3 regions of the Paenibacillus sp. FSL H8-0122 genome follow, and region 2 is predicted to be linked to each of the others. Evidence: riboswitches for the same ligand, from Rfam matches in the RefSeq annotation. Region 2 holds a riboswitch; each other region holds the start of a gene.

Region 1 (7,773 bases), 960 kb from region 2:
TTATCGTCGGCCCCAACGTGCAGTACCAGCTTGCAATACAGTCTGCTCCCTGCTCTTACTAAGAACTAAGGCAATCTAACCGCCACAGCAGCAGCCATCTCACGGGTTACGACAGCGGAAGGCTCGAATGCGCCGCCGGTTCCGCTCATATATCCAAGTCCCGTCACCGTACGGACAGCGGACAATGCATAGTCGCTAATTTTATCTTCGTCGCTGAATGTACCGGCCCCTGCTCCTGCTCCGGCTGATGCCGAATCCAGCTTAAAAGCTCTAACGATCATCACAGCCATATCCTGGCGCGTAACCAGCCCGTCCGGCTTAAACGTCTTGGCCGTCACACCGCTAATGATTCCTAGCTCCTTCGCCCGGTTCACTGTTCCATAATACCATGTACCGGCCTTAACATCACTGAAGGCCCCAGCAGAAGACGCCGCAGACGGCTCGTTCCCGGTTAACCGCAGCAGCAGCGCTGCAAATTCAGCACGGGTAATATTCTTTTTCGGTGCAAACAGCAAGCTGCTCTCACTCACACCGTTCATCAGCTTGCGGTCATACGCCGTGTATACCGACTCCAGCGCCCAAGGCGAGATCGACTTCACATCGGCAAAAGCCGGACGGTCCGCCGCAGCAGAAGCCACGGTTACCGGGACCGTATGACGGACGATTGCCGGGGTTTTATCCTTCAGATATCCCGTAACCGTCAGGGTATATTTATTCGCCGGCAGACCTCCGGCCACAACAGCCACACCCGCAGCATCTGTAACTGCTGTTTTGCCGCCGATGGTTACCTGTACGCCTGCTGCCGGTGAGGTTACCGGATCGGAGGTGAAGGTCGCCTCATTCCAGACCCATTGCTTCTGGTTCACCTGCACCTTCAGATCTTGTCCAGGCTGCGGCTGTGCGGGAGTCACGGTTACGGCATCAACCACCTGCGTGTTGTCCCCGCCATAATAGACCACAATGCGGTCATTCTCCTCCAGCATGAAGTCACCCATACCTACACTTGGATAGATCCATGCTCCGCCGCGTGCGACTACATACATCCAGCCATCATATCCGCCAAACGTACCCGCAGTCACGCCGCCGATCCCCGTCACATAATTGCCTGCTTCATTGACCAGGGCCAGGCGCTTGGCTGCTGCTGTCTTGTCCAGTGCCGTAAGCACATTTCCAGCGTATACGCTGCCTTCAGCCAAGGTTCCATTTGGACCCTCAACAGTAACGGAGACACTTACCTGAGGATTCTTCACTGGTGTGCCGCTAAAGTCAAAGAGCTTACCGCCTGTTCCAAACAGCTTGTACGCTACCAAAGCCTCCAGCGCCTGCTCTGTAGAGAGCGGATTGGAGCTGCCGCCTGCAGTGTGGGCGAATCCGCCGCCCTCTGCGCTGAAGCTCAGCAGCTTGCTGACCAGATTGATATTACCCTTCGTATAATCTGCTCCTGCAGGATCAATGCCGAAGGCAGACAGACCGATGATGGCCTGAGCTACACTCTCGCTGCTGTCGCCATATCCGCCGTTCTTATCCTGTGCCTTAGCCAGCCAGGCTGCCGCCCGCTGACCAGCAGCATTCACTGCTGCTTCCTGCTTGTGTCCAGCCAGTGCGTTCAGCACCATCGCTGTCATATCCGGATCACTCGCACCCGTGGTCAGGGTGAAGCCGCCGTCCGGGTTCTGCTTCGCCAGAATCACTGCCAGCAGCTTCGACGGTGTCCATTTCGCATTGGCCGGGATCGTATAGCTGCCGGAATCCAGAGCCAGCAGTGCATAGACCGGATTATTCAGCGTCTGGCCCGTAATTTTATCGTTATTGTACAGCTTCTCGATCAGGTTATAGCCTGACACATTCGCCGGGTCGCCGCCCAGTGCCTTAACAGCCAGCGTGATCCGGGCATAGTCCGTAGCTCTGGCAAAAACACCCTTAGCCTCAGCCACCTTGCCCTCAAGCGTCTTCAGATAGCCGGCTGGAACCTTGTAGCCCGCTTGCGCAAGGCCAATCGCCTGCCAGTCCGACTGGACTCCGTTATTCAGCATGAACTCCGCAGTAGCATAGACCGCAGCGGTTACGCTGGCTGCTTCACTTGCGGGCAGAGCGGATACCGCGGGTGCGGAAGTCCCGCCTGCCTGTGCAGCAGCAGCTTGTCCTGACGGGACTACGGCTGCTCCAAGCAGTGCGAACAGCATAATGACAGCTAGTCCCAGCCGTGTGAATCTGGATGATAGAGAGTGGTTCTTCATAACTAACCTCTTTCCTGAAATAGAATGGATGAATCCTGCTTCCTTACGCAAATAGAGCGGCAACCTAAAGACCGCCCTGTGCAGGGCGGCCGGGGAAGAATACAATACAGGGCGGCTGAAGGAGCCGATTGCTCTCCCGCATTACATACAATACAGCATATACAGCCCTCGCCAATATCAGCATCTGCTTCCACATTCTTACCCCCGAAGAATAGAAACAACAACGAAAAAGGCAGGTCTCCTGGCTCATACTTCACCGCTTCCCCCGCCTTCCCATCCCATTAACAGACAGTGGCTCCTCAGGAGTTGCTCCGTACTTACAGTGGCGGGACCGCGCCGGACTTGCACCGGGCTTCCCTTTTAAGCAGATTCCTCTATTAGACATAGCCCTGCCAGCATCTGCCGGCAACAGCGTACGGTCTCTTAGACATCCGCACCTTTTCCCAAAGCTTATTAAATTTTTAATATTCTGAAACAATCATAGCTACTATTCCCCTGTATGTCTATAGACCAGCTATTTCTATTACAGCCACAGCCACCCCAAGGCCTCGCCCAGGCCAGCCCGCACCAAAAAATCCTGAACAGCACATGCCCGCTACCCCGGCACATCGTACTATTCAGGACTATGGAGTCGTTCTTCTGCTGGTTAATTAAGACGTTGGCGGTACTAGCGGAGACAGCGGCAGCAGGCGATTGTATTATGTACATTAGAATTGGTGTAAAAGCGGCCGATAACGCATTCTGCTGCATTTCATACAATCGATTGTGGCAAAGAACCCTCCGCCGGGCCGAATTTCCAAAATCTAATGTACCGAATACAACAGAACGCCATATAAGCTCCAATATGCCTGATTCTAGTGTACAAAGTGCGATAGATTAGCTACTTACGGACACCAGCATACCTATCTGCTACATTCCATATATTCCAGCCTGCCGGAGCACTAATAAATGCACTACGCTAAGGTAACGTAGGATGAGCCGCTAGCCGATCATCAGGTTTAAACTAATTAGCCTTTAATTTAACCCCCTCGCTTGCTGAGGGTCTGCCGTACCCCGACGAAGGTGCACACTGTATGCTTAAATGCAATCTGTACAACTAAATCGTCTGATTTACCGCCAAATGTACTTTTAGCTGTATTTCGTGCACCTAAAATGCTTCTGTATCCGGCTTTTCGCCCATTCGGGCAAATTTAGTTGTATGGAATACAGTTAGGATAGGTCTGCCCTTCTTTTCACTGTTTTTAGTTGTACAGAGTACACCTATCTCTGAAGGTAATGTTACCCGATCGCACTAGTTAAAAAATGTAAACAGCCAGCTTGTTGCCGCTGCTTTATTCTGCATCCGTGTCTGCTTCCGGGCTTGCGGAAGCAGAGGGTTCCGCACTAGGCGCGGCTGTGGCTGGGACCTCCGGGGCGCTGCCCGGATCTGCCGCCAGCTTCAGCGTGTAGCCTCCGGCGGTGATCATATCACCTGCCGCCAGCTTCGCGCCTGCTGCCAGCTCCACCGTCACCTCGTATACGCGTGACGGAGGAGTCCCCGCCGCCGCTGGAGAGGCGGTGGCTTCACTGTCCGCACCGCCGTCCGCTCCAGCGCCTGTCTCACCCTTCGCACCGCCGTCCGCTCCAGCGCCTGCCTTACCGCTCGCATCGCCGTCCACTCCGGCTCCTGCTTCACCGCTCGCACCGCCGTCCACTCCGGCTCCTGCTTCACCGCTCGCAGCGCCGTCTACTCCGGCGCCTGCCTCACCCTTCGCAGCGCCGTCCATTCCAGCGCCTGCCTCACCCTTCGCATCGCCGTCTACTCCGGCGCCTGCCTTACCACTCGCACCGCCGTCCGCTCCGGCGCCTGCTTCAACCTGGCAACTGCTAACCGTTGCCTTAACCTCGTAGTCCGTAACGCCGCTGGCGGACTCCACCTTGATCCGCTCCGGCTTGAAGGCGGAGCATTCCGCCGCATCAGTGAAGCTGAACACCAGCTTAACGCCGTTATTCTTTCCCGCTTCTCCGCTTCCTGCCCCTCCATCACTGTTCCCGCCGCTCCCTGCATCACCGCCATTACTCCCACCAGTTCCTGCATTTCCGCCACTATCCACGCCGGACCCTGCATCTCCGCCGATAAGCCGGACAGAGACCGGGGCCGCTACAGCGGCCCCTCCGGTCACTGCCGGAAGCGGGCTGGGGCTGGCCACCGGCGCGGCTGTATCCTTGCCGCGTCCCCCAAGCTGACTCAGCAGGATAACCGCCGCAATCAGAATGATCCCGAGGATGCTCCCTGAGATCAGGATTTGAAATCGGCTGCGGCTGACCCACCGCGCCAGCGGCGAAGCCAGCTGGGCGCGGGCTTCATTGTAGACAGTCTGCATAGCAGGCGTTGCTGTGTCGAGATGGGTTTTGCGGAATTCACGGTTCTTGAATGCCTCGCGGTCGCTCTTCAGGAAGTATCTCAGCACGGCCCGCTTGTAATTCGGCCACAGCTTCTTGCCAGAGCTTGCGAACAGCCAGCTATGCTGCGACCAATCCAGGAACCGGTACACAGTCTCCTTGTCATTGCCCGCCTTGCGGACCACCAGATCCAGCAGCGCATCATAATCCAGCGGCCCGCCTTCACGTTCACTGCTGTGATAGAAGGCCAGCGGCAGCCGGTCGAACGGCTCAAGACTCCGCGCTTCCTTCAGCCACCGCGCGCCGAGCAGCTGTACATCGTCCAGCTCACGCGGCGTCAGTCCGGCAAAAATCTCCTCGTCCGGCGACTCCTCCCCGAACCAGCGGTAGGCTGCACGCAGCGCATTCGCTTTGCGCTTCGCAATCGCATCGAGCGGCGGCTGCCAGTCTGCCGTATCCCGGTAACGCAGGAACGAGATCTCCAGCAGCTGCTCCATCGTCAGCTCGTCCAGCGAGATCCGGTTCAGCAGGAAGCGGTCGGCAACCGTGCCGAGCTCCTCCATAACGGACAAGGCCTCCGGGTATACGCCGCCTCTGCGGCGCTGCTTCTCTGCCTGCTGGACCGCTTCATGAACAGCCGTTACCGCCGCTACCGGATCGGATTCCCGCTGCAGCTTCTCCAGCAGATATTCCTTGAAGGTATCCCGTACCGCTGCCTGCTGAAGCACCTCCGGAAGACTCCGGCCAAAGTGGCCCACGAGGCGGAGGATATCCGCCGTTCCGGCAGCGGCTGCCAGCCGGGATTCCAGATACGGCTCGAACAGCGCTCTGCGGAAGAGAGATTGGGACAACACTTTTTTGAAGAACGCCTCACTAAGCTCCGCATCGCTCTCAATAATCCCGTAAGCCGCCGCCAGCACATCCTCCCGGCCCCCGGACTGGCAGTTCAGCATCCCGTTGATGAAGTAATCGACGATCTTCACCCGGTAATTATGGCCCGGCAGCGCGTAATACGCCTTGAACTGTTCCAGGATCTCCGTTGACGGAATCCCCTTCTTGCGGATCAGATCATATTCGCGGTCGAACCGCTCCAGGAACATATCATTCAGCCGCACCCGCGAGTCCAGCTTCCCCTCCGGCTTCAGATAGGACAGCAGGCCGCCAAGTATAGCGTTCTTGTTATCTGTATATAAGGCTTCGTTGCCTTGCTCAATTTCATAAAAGACCGCCAGCTCATTGTAGAGCGCCAGCGACAGCTTGCGGTCCACACTCTCCCCGAGCAGCAGGCTGTCGGCAAACTTAGCGAAATCACGAAGGCTTCCGCCCTTCTCCACCAGCGTCTTCCAGGCCAGATCGGCATAGATCTGCCGCGACTCGCCGAAGTCGGTATTCAGGAACCTTGCCCCTGCCAGATCGAAGATATAATCCTTCTCGATATTCCGGTCACCCGGACGCAGAGAGCCCTTCTCCACGAAGGTCAGGTGAATATATTTGCGGCTCTGCGGCTCCTTGGCATACGTGATCACTCCCAGCCTGCGGCGGAAGTCATACGGCAGCGCAGCGAAGATGACCTCCGTCAGCCGGGCCGCACGCTGCGACAACTCACTGATGGGTACATCCAGCGCTACATAGATTTTCTTCTTCCCGGCTACGGACAGCATCACTGCCTGCAGCAGGGCTTTGAACAGCTCTTCTGTGAAGCCTAGACCGGACAACACGCTGCGCGGGTCTGACGGCTCGTCCAGCGGACGGGTTGCCACAGGAATCAAATCCAGTTCAGGCAGTGTCCCGCCAGGCTCCCCTTCATAACTCCGGGCAAATCCCGCATGCAGCCAGTCCCCATACCCCTCGACAATCTCTTCGGAGCGGATAGGCGGCACCACGAAATTATGGGCAAAAAAAGCGCTCCGCTGCCCCGTGAAATCCGCCGCCAGATACCGGCTCTCTCCAATCACTGTCTCGTTGCTCTCCGTATGGAACAGATGCAGCGCAGCAGGATACAGCTCCTCATCCTTCTCGCCGCGTGCCGTAAGCTCAGCCGGGGCATCGTAGAGGCAGAAGGGATGCAGAATTTTTTTGACAAAATTATTGTCGAGACTCTCCGATTTCGCTACCGTATCGAAGCCCTCTGTAGACCGGTATACGCCACGGCGCTCGCGGGTATACATCTGCTGGGTGATCATGGACCCTGACAATCTGTTCACGGCCCGTCGCTCCCCTCAATATAATTCAGCTTGTGCAGCAGCCAGATGAACGGCTCATCCACCCGGATCGGACTGACTACGCCCTCCACCTTCTGATTGACCGGATTGCTGCCCAGCGCAGACACGGCGAAATACCCGGTATTGGCAAAATACACATCCATCGTATCCTTGAACGGACGGTCCACCTTCTCAATGAAGCGCCGGATTTCACCGTCGATGTTGTGGAACTCGTCCAGGTTCAGCGTTTTGCGGTGCACATAGTTGTTGAACACATTGCTGTTCGACTTGATATAGTCGCCATCCTCATCCTTGAGGGAGTGGAGCATATCGCTTTTGGCCAGGACGACTGCGGTCGGAATCTCGGTCTTGCTCTTCTCCTGATAGGCGATGAAATCACCGAACATGGTCAGCACCACATCACGCGGCTCATCATACTGCGATACCCACTCTCCCGGGCGGTCGCCGAAGTTAATGCGGATCTTCTCCCGGACCGAACGGATCTGCAGCGGATCGACCATGAACAGAATCCCTGCGGAGTTCTTGATATGCTGGCCGTGCAGGCCCAGATAATCCTGATCGACCATTCCTTCACCGGCCACATCGAAGAACACCAGCGTCAGCGGGGGCTTGGACTCGTCCTTGAACACGAACTGGAAAATAAACGGCTCCTGCATCTTCTCCTTCTGGGTAGACGCCAGCAGATCCCCCCGCTCGAACAGCGGCTCCTCATACAGGGTGCGGAATTTGCGGCTGATCTCGGCATTCAGCGGCATACAGGCTGCGTCGAAATGCCCTGCGGTTGTATGCTGGAGCGTATGGATCAGCGAGGTCATATAGACAGACTTCCCGACCTGGGAAGCCCCGATAATCGAGATAATATTGCTAGGCACCTTGCCGGCCGTTACAGGCAGCTCGTTATGGCAGGACGGACAGAGCCGTCTGCGGGTCAT
Region 2 (7,773 bases):
TCATTCTTGCGAATATCTCTTGGGTAATGGACTCTTGCTTCTTTGCGTGAAAATGGGTCAGACCGATGGTGTATTTTAAGGCCCGGAAAGAGGTCTCAATCCCCCATCGCAGGTGATACAGTTCCCGGAGTTCATCCGGTGAGAATTCAGCAGCCGGTAGATTGGTAATGACGGTTTCATAATCGCCACTGGGCAGGAGGAAACGAACCACCCGAAAGGAAATCGGGTAAAACAGGTTCTTTTGCATGTCCAGAAAATCAAAGCTAGAGGTGGCCGGAAGAATTTTATAGATTTCGGGGTGATCCCTGAACGCTTTCGTTCGTTTTTTAGTCAGCGTCAGGTGAATCTCCTGATCAAACGCCCCTTCAAAGGTCAAGTGCAAGCCCGAAAGAATGCCATTCGAATGCAAATCCTTGACCCGTATGACGTACTTCCATCCTTTCCGTTCCAGATGCGCGAACGTATTGTAGCTTTCCAATCCTCGATCCGCCAACACAATGACGTTCCCCTGAATAGGGGACCGATCCACCATCGTGGACAGCGCCCTTCCTTCGTTGCGCAGCTTTCGAGGTTGAAGGATGGCGTCCACGTAAAGCCGGTTACAGAGGTCATAAGCAGCGTTCAAGTGCAGAAGGTTAAAGCCTTTCGAGTGGGGCTGACTTTGAGAATAGGTCAACGGGTCCGCAGGATCTGTTGCAATATGCAGATCGGAACCGTCAATGGCCAATAATCGATAGCCTCGATAATCCTTGAATTCCGTATGGGACGCGGTAAAGGTGTGAAACAAAGATTCGACCGCAGACGGCAAAATTTTATTTCTTTGCTGAACAAAAGCAGAAGAAGTTGCGGTGTTAACGTCATAGCCCTGCGATTCCAACAGTTCCTTATAGAGGCTGTTGCCGCCCATAAAGATCAGGGTTTGCATAACCATTTCAAAGGGTAGTTTTTTCGTTCGGGTAAAATCCTTTCCCGGGTTTCTGACGTAAGGCGCGGGGGCAGCCGCCATCTCACGGATGAGAGATGTCAGTCTGTCTTTCAGCGAATTTGCATAAGCATTCATTGGCGTAACCTCCTCGTTTTTTCAAGGGGCTTCGCCACACGTTTTCTACGGATTGTCAAGATTTTTTTGTGCAAAAAAAGAGCAGGCTATCTTTTCGATAACCTGCCTTTTTCTTGTTTTTGGCTCTATATCTTAACTTAATGACATTGGCACAAATGCACCTGATTCGGCCGAAAGTGAGCTATGAGCGGAAATGAGGAGCACTAATGCACCTGAGTCGGCCGAAAGTGGGCGTTAAGCAGAAATGAGGAGCATTAGCTCCAAAAGTAGCTGAATCGAAAACTAACCTAATTAGTCTAACTAATCTATCTCCACTACCTACCTACCTACCTACCTACCTACCTACCTACCTACCTACCTACCTACCTACCTACCTACCTACCTACCTACCTTCTACACACCCTAATCTGGATTTCATATAGAACCCGGCAAATCTGCCACGCCATCTGTATAAAACAACTCAAACACAAGGTCCTCGTTGTAATTGCCGAAGCCTTTACCGAACAGGGTGAGGCCGCCGATGTGCTCGGCATCCTCCTCGACAGAGAGCCGGAAGGTCCATTGTTTGTTGCGGATGCCTACCTGATCCAGGGTGACCTCCGACAGCTTTTGCCCATCCATGAAAGTGCCCGTCTGAGTAATCCGCAGCTGCTTGAGCAGGCCGTATTGATTGGTGAGTGCAGGCCACCAGGCCGGGGTGTATTTTCCCGGATTATCTCCGTAGTCACCGGGGCTGGTCCAGAAGCCAAGCGATTGTCCGTTCAGTGTGAAGGTAATATCCGACGGCCAGTTGTTGTTGACCGACGGGGCTTCGGAGGCGATCTCCATCGTGATGGCAAGCTCCTCCGGCTGCTGGCTCGACAGCAGGAAATTCGGGATTTTATACTCGACGAACCCCTTGCCGAACCAGAGAATCCCGGCGTTCACGCGCTCCTGGTCCCAGAAATAACGGGGATCGTCAAAGTGCCCGATGACCCTCTCTGTCGTAGACAGTCCACAGGTAGGCTCAATCTGGAAGTCGGAATAATGCCCCACCGGAATGTCCTTGCGGTACCCCCTGCGCGGAGTCCGGGCTTGTCCCGGAAAAACAATCTCAGCCCCGTCGGCGGCCAGTGTACAGATCTTCTGCAGACCGCTTTTGCCGGGAGCCATATGGCTGCGGATCAGCCCGGCGGCTTCGAGCTTGCGCACATGCATGGTCATAATCGCACTGCTGAGCTTGAGGGCTGCGGCCAGCTCCTTCACGTTCATGGGCTTCTCGGACAGCAGCCGCAGCATATGCAGGCGCACGGTACTGGACAGGGCCTCGTACACGGGCAGGGATTGTTCGGTTAGATCAAGTTTCATCGGATGCCTCCACGTTCAGGTTATATAGTTAATAATTATATTACTCAAATAAAATTTCTACAAGCCATGATTGGCTTCAGGACAGCTTTTCCAATTTATATCACAGACACGCTAAGCCCGGTCCGCTATGATGTGAGATGAATTAGCGATGAAACAAGGTGCTCTTGCCGGAAGCGGCAAGGGATAACAGGGAATCGGGTGCAACTCCCGAGCGGTCCCGCCACTGTATGGAAGAGCTGCACTTCATGAGGTCACTCGGGAAGCCCCGGGGAAGACGAAGTCTGCGGCGCCTGTATTCCAAGCCAGGAGACCTACCTTGTCGACGCACACCACGACTCTACGCGGATAGGAGCGGTGTACGGATAGGTTAATGAGAAGAGGCGTTCTGCCCTGATGGACCGGAGGAATCTTGGAATCTTAGAGATGACCCCCGGCTTACAGCTGCGGGATACAAGGACACGGCCCATAGTGATGGGACGATGAGAAGCACCTTGTTTCGCTTGGCTGCGTGCAGCGCGCTCTATCGAACTTGCCTGCGTACATACACTCCCACCCTTTAGGGTGGGTTTTTTGGAATATAAGGATTTTTATGCTTCACGCTATAAATCATCCTTATATTCCTCGCTGAAACGTACCGTCCTATAAAAGGACGGCAAAGATGTTTCCACTTGGGCTTTAAGATCTGTAATGGGAAAACAACAAACATGGAGGGTGACAAATGAAAAAGCACAGATGGTGGAGCTTTGCGGCACTGGTTGCCGGATTTACGGTGTACTTTATGCTGAATGAACCGGGGACGGCCCGGGCAATGCACATTATGGAAGGATTCCTGCCGGTAGGCTGGGCGGTGTTCTGGTGGGCGGCGTTTATCCCGTTTTTTGTGCTCGGAATCTTCAAGCTGAAATCCATGACAAGGGAGAATCCGGAGCTGAAGCTGCTGCTGGGTCTGGCCGGGGCGTTTACCTTCGTACTGTCTGCGCTCAAAATGCCTTCCGTGACCGGAAGCAGCTCCCACCCCACGGGTACCGGACTTGGTGCTGTTATGCTGGGGCCGCTGCCTATGAGCGTAATCGGCTCGATTGTCCTGCTGTTTCAAGCGCTGCTGCTGGCGCACGGAGGGATTACTACGCTCGGGGCGAATGCGTTCTCAATGGCGGTGGCGGGTCCTTTTGCCGGATATGCAGTGTATAAGCTGATGATGAAGCGGCCGGACCGTGAGAAGCTGGCGTTGTTCTGTGCGGCTGCGGTGGCTGATCTGAGTACGTATGTAGTGACTTCCTTTCAGCTGGCGGTGGCTTTTCCGGCGGCGGATGGCGGCGTGCTGGCTTCTTTTCTCAAATTCGGGGGCATCTTTGCCGTGACGCAAATCCCGCTGGCCATCAGTGAAGGGCTGTTGACGGTACTGCTCTGGAACTGGCTGAAATCGTATAGTCCGAATGAATTGTCGCTTCTGAAACGCAAGGTGAACGGAGGAAGAGCCTAATGAGCAATAAATGGAAAAATGGGTTGATGCTGCTGGTTGTTATTCTGCTGGTTATTCTGCCGCTGCTGCTGGTCAATGGGGAATTCGGCGGGGCCGATGATGCGGCTGAAGGTGTGATTACCGAGATGAATCCTGACTATAAGCCGTGGTTCAAGCCGCTGACCGAGCTGCCGGGTGAGACGGAGAGTATGCTGTTTGCATTGCAGGCAGCGATTGGTGCCGGTGTGATCGGTTATACCTTGGGGCTGCTCAAGGGCAAGCAGGGCGGGACGAAGCAGCATAACAGCAAGTGATTCGGAGGATTGACGTTCTCTCCTACAATAATGCTCTGCGCCAGTTATCCCCGATGTGGAAAAGCTCGTTCGCAGCCCTGATGCTCCTGCTCTCTTACACTGTACATCCGGTACTACAGGCTGCAATCACCCTATGGATGATGTCCTGGTGTGTATTGCAGGCCCGTATTCCCTTGCGTGCTTATGGCATGCTGTTCGGCACAGCGCTGCTGTTCTATGCGCTTAGCGTACCGGCGCTGCTCGTGGAATTCGGGCATCCTGCTGCGGGAGAGGCAGGAATATTCCCGCTTCCGGGACTGAATCTGCCGGTATATGTCACAGCGGCGGGACTTCAGCGGGCAGGGGAGCTGCTGGCCAGAATCTCTGCCTGTATGAGCTGTTTCTTTTTCCTGATGTTCACTACTCCGTTCAGTGAGCTTTTGCAGGTGCTGCGCAGGCTGCGGATGCCGCAGATTGTTCTGGAGCTGATGCTGATTATGTACCGCTTCTTATTCCTGCTGAGTGATGCAGCGCATGGGCTGCTGCTGGCCCGCAGGCTGCGCGGAGGCCGTAGAGGCTATAAGGCGAAGCTGCGTGAGACAGCGGCTATGGCAGGAGCGCTGTTCGGCAACACGATGCACCGGTATAACGGACTATCGCAGGGGCTGCTGGCCCGCGGATTCACCGATGAGATTATTCTCCCGCCTTATACGGCGCGTCCTGTGCCGCGGCGCTATGCTGTCCAGGCGTATGCCGGGATAGCAGTGCTGGTGCTGGCGCAGCTCTGGCTGTGGACGCGGGGGTGAAATCATGCGCAAAGTACAACAACTTCCGATCGGCCAAATCATATTAGAGGAGCAAGTGATGGATATGGAATATAGTCTGGCTTGTGACGGAGTGGTGTTCCATTACCCGGATACGAGGGAGCCTGCACTGCATGAACTGACGTTATCCATCCCCGCAGGAAGCAAGACGGCGGTGCTCGGTCATAACGGTTCGGGCAAATCGACGCTGTTCCTGCATGCCGTCGGCATTCTGCGCCCGCAGCAGGGGACGGTTATGCAAGGAGGGAAGGCGTTATCCTACTCCAAAAAAGAGCTGGCCGCTCTGCGGCGGAAAGTGGGCCTGGTCTTCCAGGACCCCGAGCAGCAGCTGATCCTCAGCACTCCGCTGGAGGATGTGTCTTTCGGGCTGCGCGGCAGCGGCATGGCTGAACCGGCTATCGCTGCGCGCTGCCGGGAGGTCATGGAGCTGCTGAATCTGACTGATCTGGGCGATAAACCGATTCACCAGCTTAGTCTGGGCCAGAAGAAACGCACGGCACTCGCCGGTGTACTGGCTATGGAGCCGGAGCTGATTCTGCTGGATGAGCCGACCTCGTATCTGGACCCGTTATCGGAGCAGCAGATGCTGAAAGGGCTTGAAGCCATACATGATAAAGGGACAACCGTAGTTATGGCTACGCATGATATGGACCTGGCCTACCGCTGGGCGGACTGGATTATTGTGCTGGAGCATGGAAGATGCCGGGCGGCGGGGACGCCGCAGGAGATTTTTGCGGGACGGGAGGAGCTATTGTCCATCGGGCTGGGATTGCCGCTGCTGGCTGATCTATGGTTCAGCCTGCCAGCCAGCCTGACCGCAGGGCAGAGCGCTCCCCGCACCGCCGGAGAATTCCAGGTGCAGCTGCGTAAGCTGCTTGCGCTTGACCACAGCTATTCATGAACGGGGGAAGAAGAATGAAGAAACAAGGAAAGCTGCTGATTATCGGCTTCGGCCCCGGAGCGCTGGAGCATATTACCGGCCGCGCACTGGCTGCGCTGGATGAGAGTGAGGCGGTCATCGGCTATACCACTTATGTAGATCTGATCAGGCCGCTGCTGCGGCACCAGGAGATCGTCGGCACGGGGATGACCGAGGAGGTCAGCCGGGCCCAGGAGGCCGTCCGCAGAGCAGAAGAAGGACAGAGCATTGCGGTAATCTCCAGCGGCGATGCCGGTGTCTACGGAATGGCCGGGCTGGTCTACGAGGTGCTGATCGAACGCGGCTGGAGCCGCTCAGAGGGGGTACAAGTGGAGGTGATCCCGGGAATATCGGCGATCCAGTCCTGTTCCTCACTGCTGGGGGCCCCGATTATGCACGATTCCTGCACGATCAGCCTGAGTGATCATCTAACACCCTGGGAGAGCATTGCTGCACGTGTGGAAGCGGCGGGGGCTGCGGATTTCGTTATCGCTTTCTACAATCCGCGCAGTGGCAGACGAACACGGCAGATTGAAGAAGCGCGGGGCATTCTGTTGCGTTACCGTGACCCGGCTACACCGGTAGGCATTGTCAAAAGCGCCTACCGTGACCGTCAGCAGACGATCGTAACAACGCTGCAGGATATGCTGGAGCATGAGATCGGCATGCTCTCGACCGTGGTAGTAGGCAACTCTGCTACCGTTGTCTATGAGGACCTTATGATTACGCCGCGCGGATATGAGCGCAAGTACAATCTCGGATCACAGGCGCAGACGCTGAAGCCGCACGAGCGGCTGCGCACGGCAGCAGAGCCTTGGTCGCTGGCTGCGGCGGAGTCCGGGCAGGCAGAGGGGGCAGCCGGAGCAAGAGCGGCACAAGCTGTGGATGCGGGGAGAGAAGCTGCTATCGCAGGAAGAGAAGCGGAATCAGGGCGGGCGGAAGAAGCGGCTGTGCAGAGTCTGGCTGCTGCTCCGCAGGTGGAGCGGCTACGTAGCTTGTCCGATCGCCTGACGGCATCAACCGATTCTTCCTTCGAGCTGGAGATTGCTCCCGTAATCGGCAGCCGCAGCTTCAGCGGCGATCAGATGAAGCTGCTGGCTGAGCTTGCAGGCAGCGATGGGCAATTGGTCTATACGAAGGACGGGTATTTCCTGCTGCGCGGCAGCCGGAGTGAAGAGGCAGAGGCAGGAGCAGGAGCAAGGCTGCTGGAGGCCGGACTGAATGTAAGTACGCCTGGAGATTACGTGAAGGTGAAGACCTGCGGGTTCTGTGAGCTGCGCAGAAGCGGGGCGTTAAGTACGGCTGTCCGCCTGCATGAGCTGTTGCACGGGCTTGCCGTGCCGAGAGAGCTGCACATCAGTGTAGCCGGCTGCGGGATGGCTTGCAGCTCCGCTGTGCTGGATGATATCGGACTGGTAATGTCGCGCGGCAGCTATGAGTTGTATCTCGGCGGCAAGAAGTCCGGGCGGGGTGCCCATGCAGGGATTTTGGTGAGTGAAGGGATGGACGAAAAGCAAGCGGTAGCCGCGGTAGCTGCGGCAGTTGAGGATTACAGGGTCCATGGCCGGGAGCAGGAGCGTTATTATGCGTTCCGGGAACGGATGGACAGAACCAAAGGTGATGCAGCCCTTACATCCGACAACAATAACAGCATAGAAGGAGTGCAGACGATGAGAACGGTATTACTGGTGGGACACGGGAGCCGGGTTCAAGCGGGCAATGAGGAGCTGCTGGAATTCACCAGCCTGCTCGCGGCCCGGAAGCCGGAGCTGAAGGTCGAGACCTGCTTCATAGAGCTGGCCTCGCCTTCCATCGCTGGCGGAATTGCCAGATGTATCGAGGGCGGTGCGGCGGAGATATACGTTGTG
Region 3 (7,773 bases), 1.6 Mb from region 2:
GGGAGTGCTGAAGACCTTCCTGGATCTGGTGCCGCAAAAAGGGCTGGCCGGCAAAATCGTGCTGCCGCTCTTCATGGGCGGAAGCCTCGCGCATCTGCTGGCGATTGACTATGCGCTGAAGCCGGTACTGTCCGTGCTGGGTGCCCGCTACATTCTTGGCGGCGTCTACGCCGTAGACTCGCAGGCGGTGCGTAACGACCAGGGCGTAGTTGAGCTGGCCGAAGAGCTGAAGCTGCGTCTGAACAGCGTGCTGGAGGAGCTGGCAGAGGAGACGGAGCATAAGGTGGCACGTAAGGCAGGGCAATAAGCCGTACCCGGTCCGAACCAATAAAAGGCACTAAACTACCCGGTAGCGGGAGTTTAGTGCCTTTGTTATTTTTATACCCCTTGAAAGCTCAGCTCCGGCTCCCACAGAACAACCCTATCTCCCGCAAGACTCGCAGGAATATCGATGATCCGCTGGTTGCTGCTTCCCCGGTAGGAGAGGGTAAGGTCTTTGAGTCCTTCGACAAACCGTCCGTCGATCACGACCTGGCACAAGGCCAGCAGGTTCCATTCCGCAGAGCCCGGGGAAGCCGTAAGCTCCTCGTACGTATAACCGGTATAGATCCAGATTGGGAAGCCCGGCAGCTCGGCGCGCAGCTCGTGAATGAAGTCTGCAGCCTCCTCAGCCGAGAAAAAAGGGTCCCCGCCCGCCAGCGTCAAGCCGTCCAGCAGCGGATTGCCTGCAATCTCTTCTATGATCTCCCGCCGCCGCTCCGGGGTGAAGACTTCCCCGAAGTTAAAGTTCCAGGTCTTCGGGTTGAAGCAGCCCGGGCAGCGGTGGCGGCAGCCGCTGATGAAGAGGACGGCCCGCAGGCCTTCCCCTTCATTGATCGACTCCGGGTAATATCCGCAGATGTTCATAGATGCTTAACACGGTCCCGGACTTCGGCCTGCTTGGCAGCATTGAAGCGGGTCTGATAGTCACCGGTCAGATACCCGGTAACCCGGCGCAGACGGCGGATATGGGTGGTATCCTCATGGGCATTGCAGGTCGGGCAATTCGTGCCGATGACCCCTTCATAGCCGCAGCCGGAGCAGCGGTCAATCGGATGGTTAATGCTGAAGTAGCTGATATCCTGCTCCAGCGCATATTTGATGATTTTGACGAAGGCTGCAGGGTTGCTCCGGGCATTGCCGTTCAGCTCGACATAGGAGATCGCTCCGGCGTTGCAATATTCATGGAACGGGGCTTCCAGGCTGATCTTCTTGGCTGCGCTCAGTTCATGGTAGACCGGAATGTGGAACGAGTTCGTATAATATTCACGGTCGGTTACCCCAGGAATAGAGCCTAGCACCTTGCGGTCGATCTTCGTGAACTTGCCGGATAGACCTTCGGCCGGTGTTGCAAACAAGGTGATGTTGAGGTTAAGCTCCTCGCTCTTGCGGTCGCAATATTCACGCATGTGGCGGACGATGGCTACAGCCTTGGCGTGAATCTCCATATCTTCGCCGTGGTGCTTGCCGTACATGGCCTTCATGCATTCCGCCATCCCGATGAAGCCCAGTGACAGGCTGCCGTGCTTCAGCAGTTCGCCTACACTGTCATCAGGGGCAAGCTGCTCGCCGCCTTCCCAGACGCCTTCACGCATCATGAAATCGGAGGCTTTGGCCTTCTGGGAAGCCTGAATACGGAAGCGGTGCAGCAGGCCGTCCAGCGCAATATCCATATAGTGATTGAGGTCGTCGAAGAACCCTTCTTCATCAGCAGCGAGGCGGCGGCCGGTTATCGTGCCGTGAGCCAGACCAAGACGCACCAGGTTGAGCGTGTTGAAGGACAAGTTGCCTTTGCCGGAGCAATGGTTGCGTCCGAAGCGGTCGCCGAGCACACGGGTCCGGCAGCCCATCGTAGCGAACTCGGTATCCGGGTCAGCCGGATCGTAATACTGCATGTTCAGCGGAGCGTCCAGGTTGGCGAAGTTCGGATACAATCTGCGCGCCGAGCACTCCGCTGCCTTCAGGAACAGCTCATAGTTAGGGTCACCCGGCTGCTGGTTGATGCCTTGCTTGCATTTGAAAATCTGAATCGGGAACACCGGCGTCTCCCCGCTGCCCAGTCCGTTCATCGTGGCCGTCAGCAGCGAGCTGATCACAAGCTGGCCCTCCGGGGAGGTGCAGGTGCCGTAGTTGATGCTGGTAAAAGGAATCTGGCCGCCGGAGCGGCTGGACATCGTATTCAGGTTATGTACCATACTCTCTGCGGCCTGCAGGGTCTCGCTCTGCGTCTCCTTCAGGGCAAAACGGAAGGCCCGCGGATACTGCTCAGCCAGATCGCTGCGGCTCATCGTAATCTCCCCAAGCTCCGAACACTCTGCGTTCTCCTCGAAATACTCCAGACCTTTGCGGAAGAGCTTGGAGAAGGATTTGGTCACATAAGGAGCCAGGTCATAATCCAGCTTGTTGGCGGATACGCCGCCGTATTGCGCATTCTGCTGCGACTGGAAAATAATCGCCACCAGCGACATCGCCGTCATAATCGAGTTGGGAGGCCGTACGCTGCCGTTGCCGGTGTTGAAGCCTTCACGGAGAAGCCGTTCGAACGGGATGAAGATGCAGTTGGTAGTACCGATGGCGTATTGATCCAGGTCATGTACATAGACGACATTATCCAGGGTAGCCTGTACCAGCTGCGGAGGCATGGTGAAATTGCGGGCATACCATTTGGAGTATTCACTGCCGAACTTGCTCATTTTGCCGGAGAAGCTCTCCCCGTTCAGGTTCGCATTCTCGCGCAGCAGATCCAGATCCCGGCTGTCGATAATATCCCGTCCCAGATGAATGACCTCTTCCAAAAGATCCTCCTGTGCAGCTTGTCCTTCGTTATAACGTTTCTCCAGCAGCGTCATTATATAACTCTCTCCTCTCGGGTATTGTAAGCGTTAAAAAAGCACCCCCAGCCGGGAAGGCCGGAAATGCCCGAATGCATGATGCAAAGATCCGGGAAACGGAAATTTGCCTGTGGTCTGGGTGGAACATACGAGCAGACACAAGGGCGATAGCTTACGCCCGTTCTTGTATATTCCGCAGAGCCGATACCTGAAAATAATCCCCGATCGTCCTCAGGTATCGGCAGCCTCTGACCCGAATGACGGAAGGCTAACTCTGCTATTGCAGGCCGCATACGGACACCTCCCCTGTTCCTCGCAGGAGTCTAAGCGGTGCCACCGAAACAGGCAGGTCTCCTGGCTTCCGGCAACTCCTCCGGCGCCTTCCCGGGGGGCTTATTCCGCCCCTTAGTGGCAATTATCCGGAGAATGCGGCCCTGGGCATCGCACCCTGGGAGCATCCGGTTACAGTGGCGGGACCGCAGCGGTTTTGCACCGCGCTTCCCTATTAAGTCGCACCTCTATTACAAGAGGTGAAACACCCGTTTCTACTATATTTTGTTGTTATCTATTAAAGCTACCGCAATATATTGTGTTTGTAAATGATTTTTTGCAATCCCGCACGGGGAGCGGGTTCGGCGCTTTTACTCACAGCTGATCCACAGTTAGTCCACAGGTAATCCACAACTTTCCTCTGAATCTGCCGTGAATTTTTCATAAAATCTCCGAAAATACGCCACAAAGAATCCATAAATAGAGTGCGTCTAATCCTGGTAATCATTTTGACGGATATTAATAGAATAGAGAGGGTGCAGGTGATTTGTAGCAAGCCTGGCGAAGCGTTACAATAAAGAGGATAAGTAAGAGGCAGGCACATCAGATCATTAGGAGGCAGTTCACAATGGCAATTGGCGAAGTGACCGTTATTCCGGTTGGGACAGGCAGCACCAGTCTCAGCAGCTATGTGGCCGAGATGCAGCGCGTGCTGGAGACGGTGGAGGGCATTACCTATGAGCTTACTTCCATGGGTACGATTATTGAGGGTCCGGTAGCGCGGATTTTGGCTGCGGTAGAAGCGCTGCATGAGTCGCCGTTCACCGCCGGGGCGCAGAGAGTCTCAACCTCGCTCAAGATCGATGACCGGCGCGACAAGACCTCGACCAGCCGCAGCAAGCTGGAATCCGTGGAGCGCAAGCTACAGGGGAAGTAGCGGGAATATAGTATCCAATCAGAAATGACGATAAGGAGCGGATTCTTCATGACAACAGCAGCACAGCAGATCGGAATTCAAATGTATACACTGCGCGACCAGACGGAGCACGATTTCCTCGGCACACTGGCCAAGGTGGCAGAGATGGGATACCAGGCCGTTGAATTCGCCGGTTATTTCGGTGTATCTGCAGGGGAACTGCGCCGTAAGCTGGATGAACTCGGCCTGGCAGCCCCTTCGGCGCATGTAGGTCTGGACTTCAGCAGCCTGGATAAGATGGAACAGGCCTTAGCCAAAGAGATTGAATACGCGGTAGAGCTCGGACTGCAATATATAATCACCCCGTCGGCACCGCTTCCTCCGAACCCTACTATAGAGGATGTAACGAGGATCATTCCATTCCTGGAGAAAGCCTCCGAGATGGTCCGGGCAGCGGGAATGCAATATGGCTATCACAACCATGATTATGAATTCGCAAAAGTTGACGGCAAGGCGGTCATCGATATCTGGCTGGAGCGGATTCCTGCGGAGCATATGCTGGCAGAGTTCGATCTGGGGTGGGTATACAGGGGCGGAGCCCGGCCCGTAGATTATGTGCAACGGTACGCCGGCCGTGTTCCGCTGGTTCACATTAAGGACTTCGGAGCAGACAATGAGGAGACTGATCTCGGAAAGGGAGAGGTCGATTTCCGGAGCGTCTTCGAGATCGCGGAGCAGAGCGGAATTCTCTATTATATTGTGGAGCAGGAGGCCTATGAGGTATCTTCTCTTGAGAGCGCTAAGCTTGCACTGGATTATTTCCGCGGGCTGGGGCTGATGCAGGGCTGATGACACGGCAGCCAGCGGAAAAAGGGGTTGCGTTTTCCGCTGGAAGAGTTATAATATTTTTTGTTTGGCAGATGCAAACGTCTGTAAGCTGGTGTAGCTCAGGGGTAGAGCAACGCACTCGTAATGCGTAGGCCGGGGGTTCAATTCCCTTCACCAGCATCTTTACAAAGTCGATAGTGGCGCGGGTTTCCGGGTTTTTGGAACTGCGCCTTTTTTCTATGCAAGCATCAACATCTACCATTCTTCTAACCTTTAGTTAAGTAAAGTGGGGAGCATAGGGTTGGATGCTAGGAGGCAAGGATCTTATATGGGAAACCGGACATTCCTGAGTGTTACCAGTGCCGATACAGATTTGATTGATTATGAGAATACAGCTTTCGAGACGAATAATTTTCTCGCTCCAGTATGGTTTTGTCTGGTCAGCCAAGACCAGTTCCAGCGCTATAGCAGGCAGCTTATGCAAGCCTGGAGCAAGATTCAACCCCATATGGACCAACCGGATGTGGAGGATTTGCCTGAGTGGGAGCATTTCTCCGAGGCCTTCCAATGGCAGATTCCATGGGCGGATGCTGCAGAGCAATTGCGCCTGAGCTTACCCGGCACGCTGGCCCATTTCCCAGCGCTTGCCACTCCTGTACATGAGTGGCTGGTAACCTTATCGACCCATGTACAGCGTTATTCTACTGCCGTTATTCATCTGGAGCTTTCGCAATATTTCTCATTCACGGGCGATCCCGCCCTGTATCTAAAAGACATTCAAGAATACGTTACCCTCTGGCAGTCGCCGCATCCCTCGCAGGAGAAGGTCTGGCAGGGAGCAGCCGATAACGTTTATATGTTGAATGGGGAGCATTTGCCATGGAGAGAACGTAGGGCAGCTCAACCGGAGCAAGCTCTTGATATTCAGCCAGCACAGTCCATTCCTCCAGCATCCGGGAAGCGCCAGTCCAAATGGCGGCAGGAGATCTACATCTGGTTGCTTGCGATTCTATCCGCAGCCCTCTTTTTTACCGTCTATGTTAAGACCTCCAGTGGTTGGTTGGCGGTGCTCTGCTTCTTCATCCCCTCTCTGTGTATCGTTTTGTGGAATATAATTATCGGTCGTAAACGAACCTCCCGTCATCAGCTCGAAGCGGCTAGGACCTTGAAGAGGAACAGTCGCCCTTCTGATGCTGTGCTCAGAATTGAGTATTTCGCTGGGCATTCCCCTATTGGGGTGGATGGCATGGAGACCGGTCCTTCGGAGGATAAAGCGGTACCGGATCTTATCCCCTGGCTGCAAATCCTGCAAGCGAAGGTGCTCTCATCTCATGAGGTTGAGCTCATCGTTTCTGCTAACCATTCACCAGTCTCTACCTTACAACTTCATTTGAAGCTGGATGAACAGCTGGATGCCAAGGATACCGTATCAGCGGTTAATGCGTTGGTGTTGGCTCATGTCAAAGCATTGGTATGATTACATTCACTAACCGGCTTGGTGGCATCTCCCTGGTCGTTAGTACACCAGGATTGGGACTGGAAGGCCAGGAAGATAGCCACCCATCTGTGTTCATTCTCGAAATGAATAAGGACTCCGCCGTCTTGCCATGTGCCATTTTCTCTGGCGTACCCGCCCGCATTGCCTTGGTTCATATGAATATTATGGACGCCCTGCCCAGGGGAGAAGCCGAAGTATTTATCGGATTTATCCTCTTCGGGTCCCCAAGGCTCGCCGAATACGTACAGGGTTGCATCCTGTTCCTGTGCCTCCTTGAGATAAGAGGTGATTTTATCATACAGATTGTTGTGGGGATCATTGTCTTCCTTGTCATCCTGGTTCGTATTAGGCAGAGCCACCATCTTACTGGGAATCACCAGGTTTCCCCTGATATAATCTAGGGCAAGGCTCCGGTTATGCCAGGTGATCTTCGTGAAGCCGGATTCAAGCGTGAGCCAACGGGCCGTTTCTTCCGCTTTGAAATCTTCGCCCACATAATAAAGCACCTGATTTGCAGTGTCCTCCGGTAAATGTTCCGCTTTAGCGCTTGATCTGATATTGATAGCCACCCTGTACTTTTTATGAATATCACCTTCAACCTCAACCAGTACCTGGATATGATTATTTTTGACACCTAGCTTATATATGATATTCTCATTGGATAATTTGCATTTTAATACCCCGTACCCTTGATCTAATCCGTTACCCATAGTCCGTCAGTCCCCCTTCTTAGCTATTATTCTTTCCCGTAGAAGGCCATAGTAATTCTGAGTAAAAAGGTGTTCATCAGAGGAGGCAAGCTACATTATGAAATGCCTGACCATACGCCAGCCGTGGGCCACGTTAATTGCGCTGGGAGAAAAACAAATCGAAACCCGGACCTGGCGGACCGCCCACCGGGGAGAGTTAGCCATCCATGCCGGGATGCAGGTGAATAAGGCGATCTGCCGGACGGAGCCGTATCAGTCGTTGCTGGCACGTTACGGCTACACTGCGGACAACCTGCCAACCGGCAAGATCATTGCAGTCAGCCGCATTGCGGATTGCTGTGAGGTGACGCCGGAGCTTGCGCAGCAAGGCTGGCCGGGCGGCAATGAATATGTATTCGGCAATTATGCCGAAGGAAGGTATGCCTGGAAGCTGGAGGAGGTTGTTCCGCTGGTACATCCCATCCCTGCTAAGGGACGTCTGGGTTTCTGGGAATATCCTGTGCTGGAAGAGGAATTGTGAATTTCTTGACGGCAATGTGAAGAAAAATTGCTCCAGATTGGCTGTCAGCTGGTATAATTGGGATATTCGGCGGGAAATCTTCCTATATATAAGGATAGTTGTGCTCTGAGGCGGTCTACCGCTGGAGAGGGGCAGAAATGCCGGGAAGGAGCGTATGCATA

The links. Region 2 has a riboswitch for cobalamin ahead of NSS64_RS19775 (energy-coupling factor ABC transporter permease). Riboswitches for the same ligand answer to the same signal wherever they lie in the genome.
Region 1: it holds a riboswitch for cobalamin, as region 2 does, so the genes downstream of both, NSS64_RS23900 (S-layer homology domain-containing protein) here and NSS64_RS19775 (energy-coupling factor ABC transporter permease) in region 2, are expected to answer to the same signal.
Region 3: it holds a riboswitch for cobalamin, as region 2 does, so the genes downstream of both, NSS64_RS26235 (anaerobic ribonucleoside triphosphate reductase) here and NSS64_RS19775 (energy-coupling factor ABC transporter permease) in region 2, are expected to answer to the same signal.

Annotation. Positions count from the first base shown of each region.
Region 1 is NZ_JBBOTB010000001.1:5,537,409-5,545,181, forward strand. It holds gene NSS64_RS23900 (S-layer homology domain-containing protein) at 66-2,237, opposite strand; cobalamin riboswitch at 2,452-2,653, opposite strand; gene NSS64_RS23905 (GAP1-N2 domain-containing protein) at 3,569-6,823, opposite strand; gene NSS64_RS23910 (hypothetical protein) at 6,820-7,773, opposite strand, start outside.
Region 2 is NZ_JBBOTB010000001.1:4,573,416-4,581,188, reverse strand. It holds gene NSS64_RS19785 (IS4 family transposase) at 1-1,060, opposite strand, end outside; gene NSS64_RS19780 (ArsR/SmtB family transcription factor) at 1,475-2,407, opposite strand; cobalamin riboswitch at 2,547-2,740, shown strand; gene NSS64_RS19775 (energy-coupling factor ABC transporter permease) at 3,126-3,890, shown strand; gene NSS64_RS19770 (energy-coupling factor ABC transporter substrate-binding protein) at 3,890-4,183, shown strand; gene cbiQ (cobalt ECF transporter T component CbiQ) at 4,180-4,968, shown strand; gene NSS64_RS19760 (energy-coupling factor ABC transporter ATP-binding protein) at 5,027-5,887, shown strand; partial or broken gene cobJ (precorrin-3B C(17)-methyltransferase) at 5,902-7,530, shown strand; gene NSS64_RS32790 (sirohydrochlorin chelatase) at 7,507-7,773, shown strand, end outside.
Region 3 is NZ_JBBOTB010000001.1:6,136,748-6,144,520, reverse strand. It holds gene ssuE (NADPH-dependent FMN reductase) at 1-307, shown strand, start outside; gene nrdG (anaerobic ribonucleoside-triphosphate reductase activating protein) at 379-906, opposite strand; gene NSS64_RS26235 (anaerobic ribonucleoside triphosphate reductase) at 903-2,888, opposite strand; cobalamin riboswitch at 3,198-3,428, opposite strand; gene NSS64_RS26230 (MTH1187 family thiamine-binding protein) at 3,769-4,077, shown strand; gene NSS64_RS26225 (sugar phosphate isomerase/epimerase family protein) at 4,126-4,905, shown strand; tRNA gene NSS64_RS26220 (tRNA-Thr) at 4,993-5,064, shown strand; gene NSS64_RS26215 (hypothetical protein) at 5,213-6,361, shown strand; gene NSS64_RS26210 (YukJ family protein) at 6,340-7,092, opposite strand; gene NSS64_RS26205 (ASCH domain-containing protein) at 7,190-7,612, shown strand.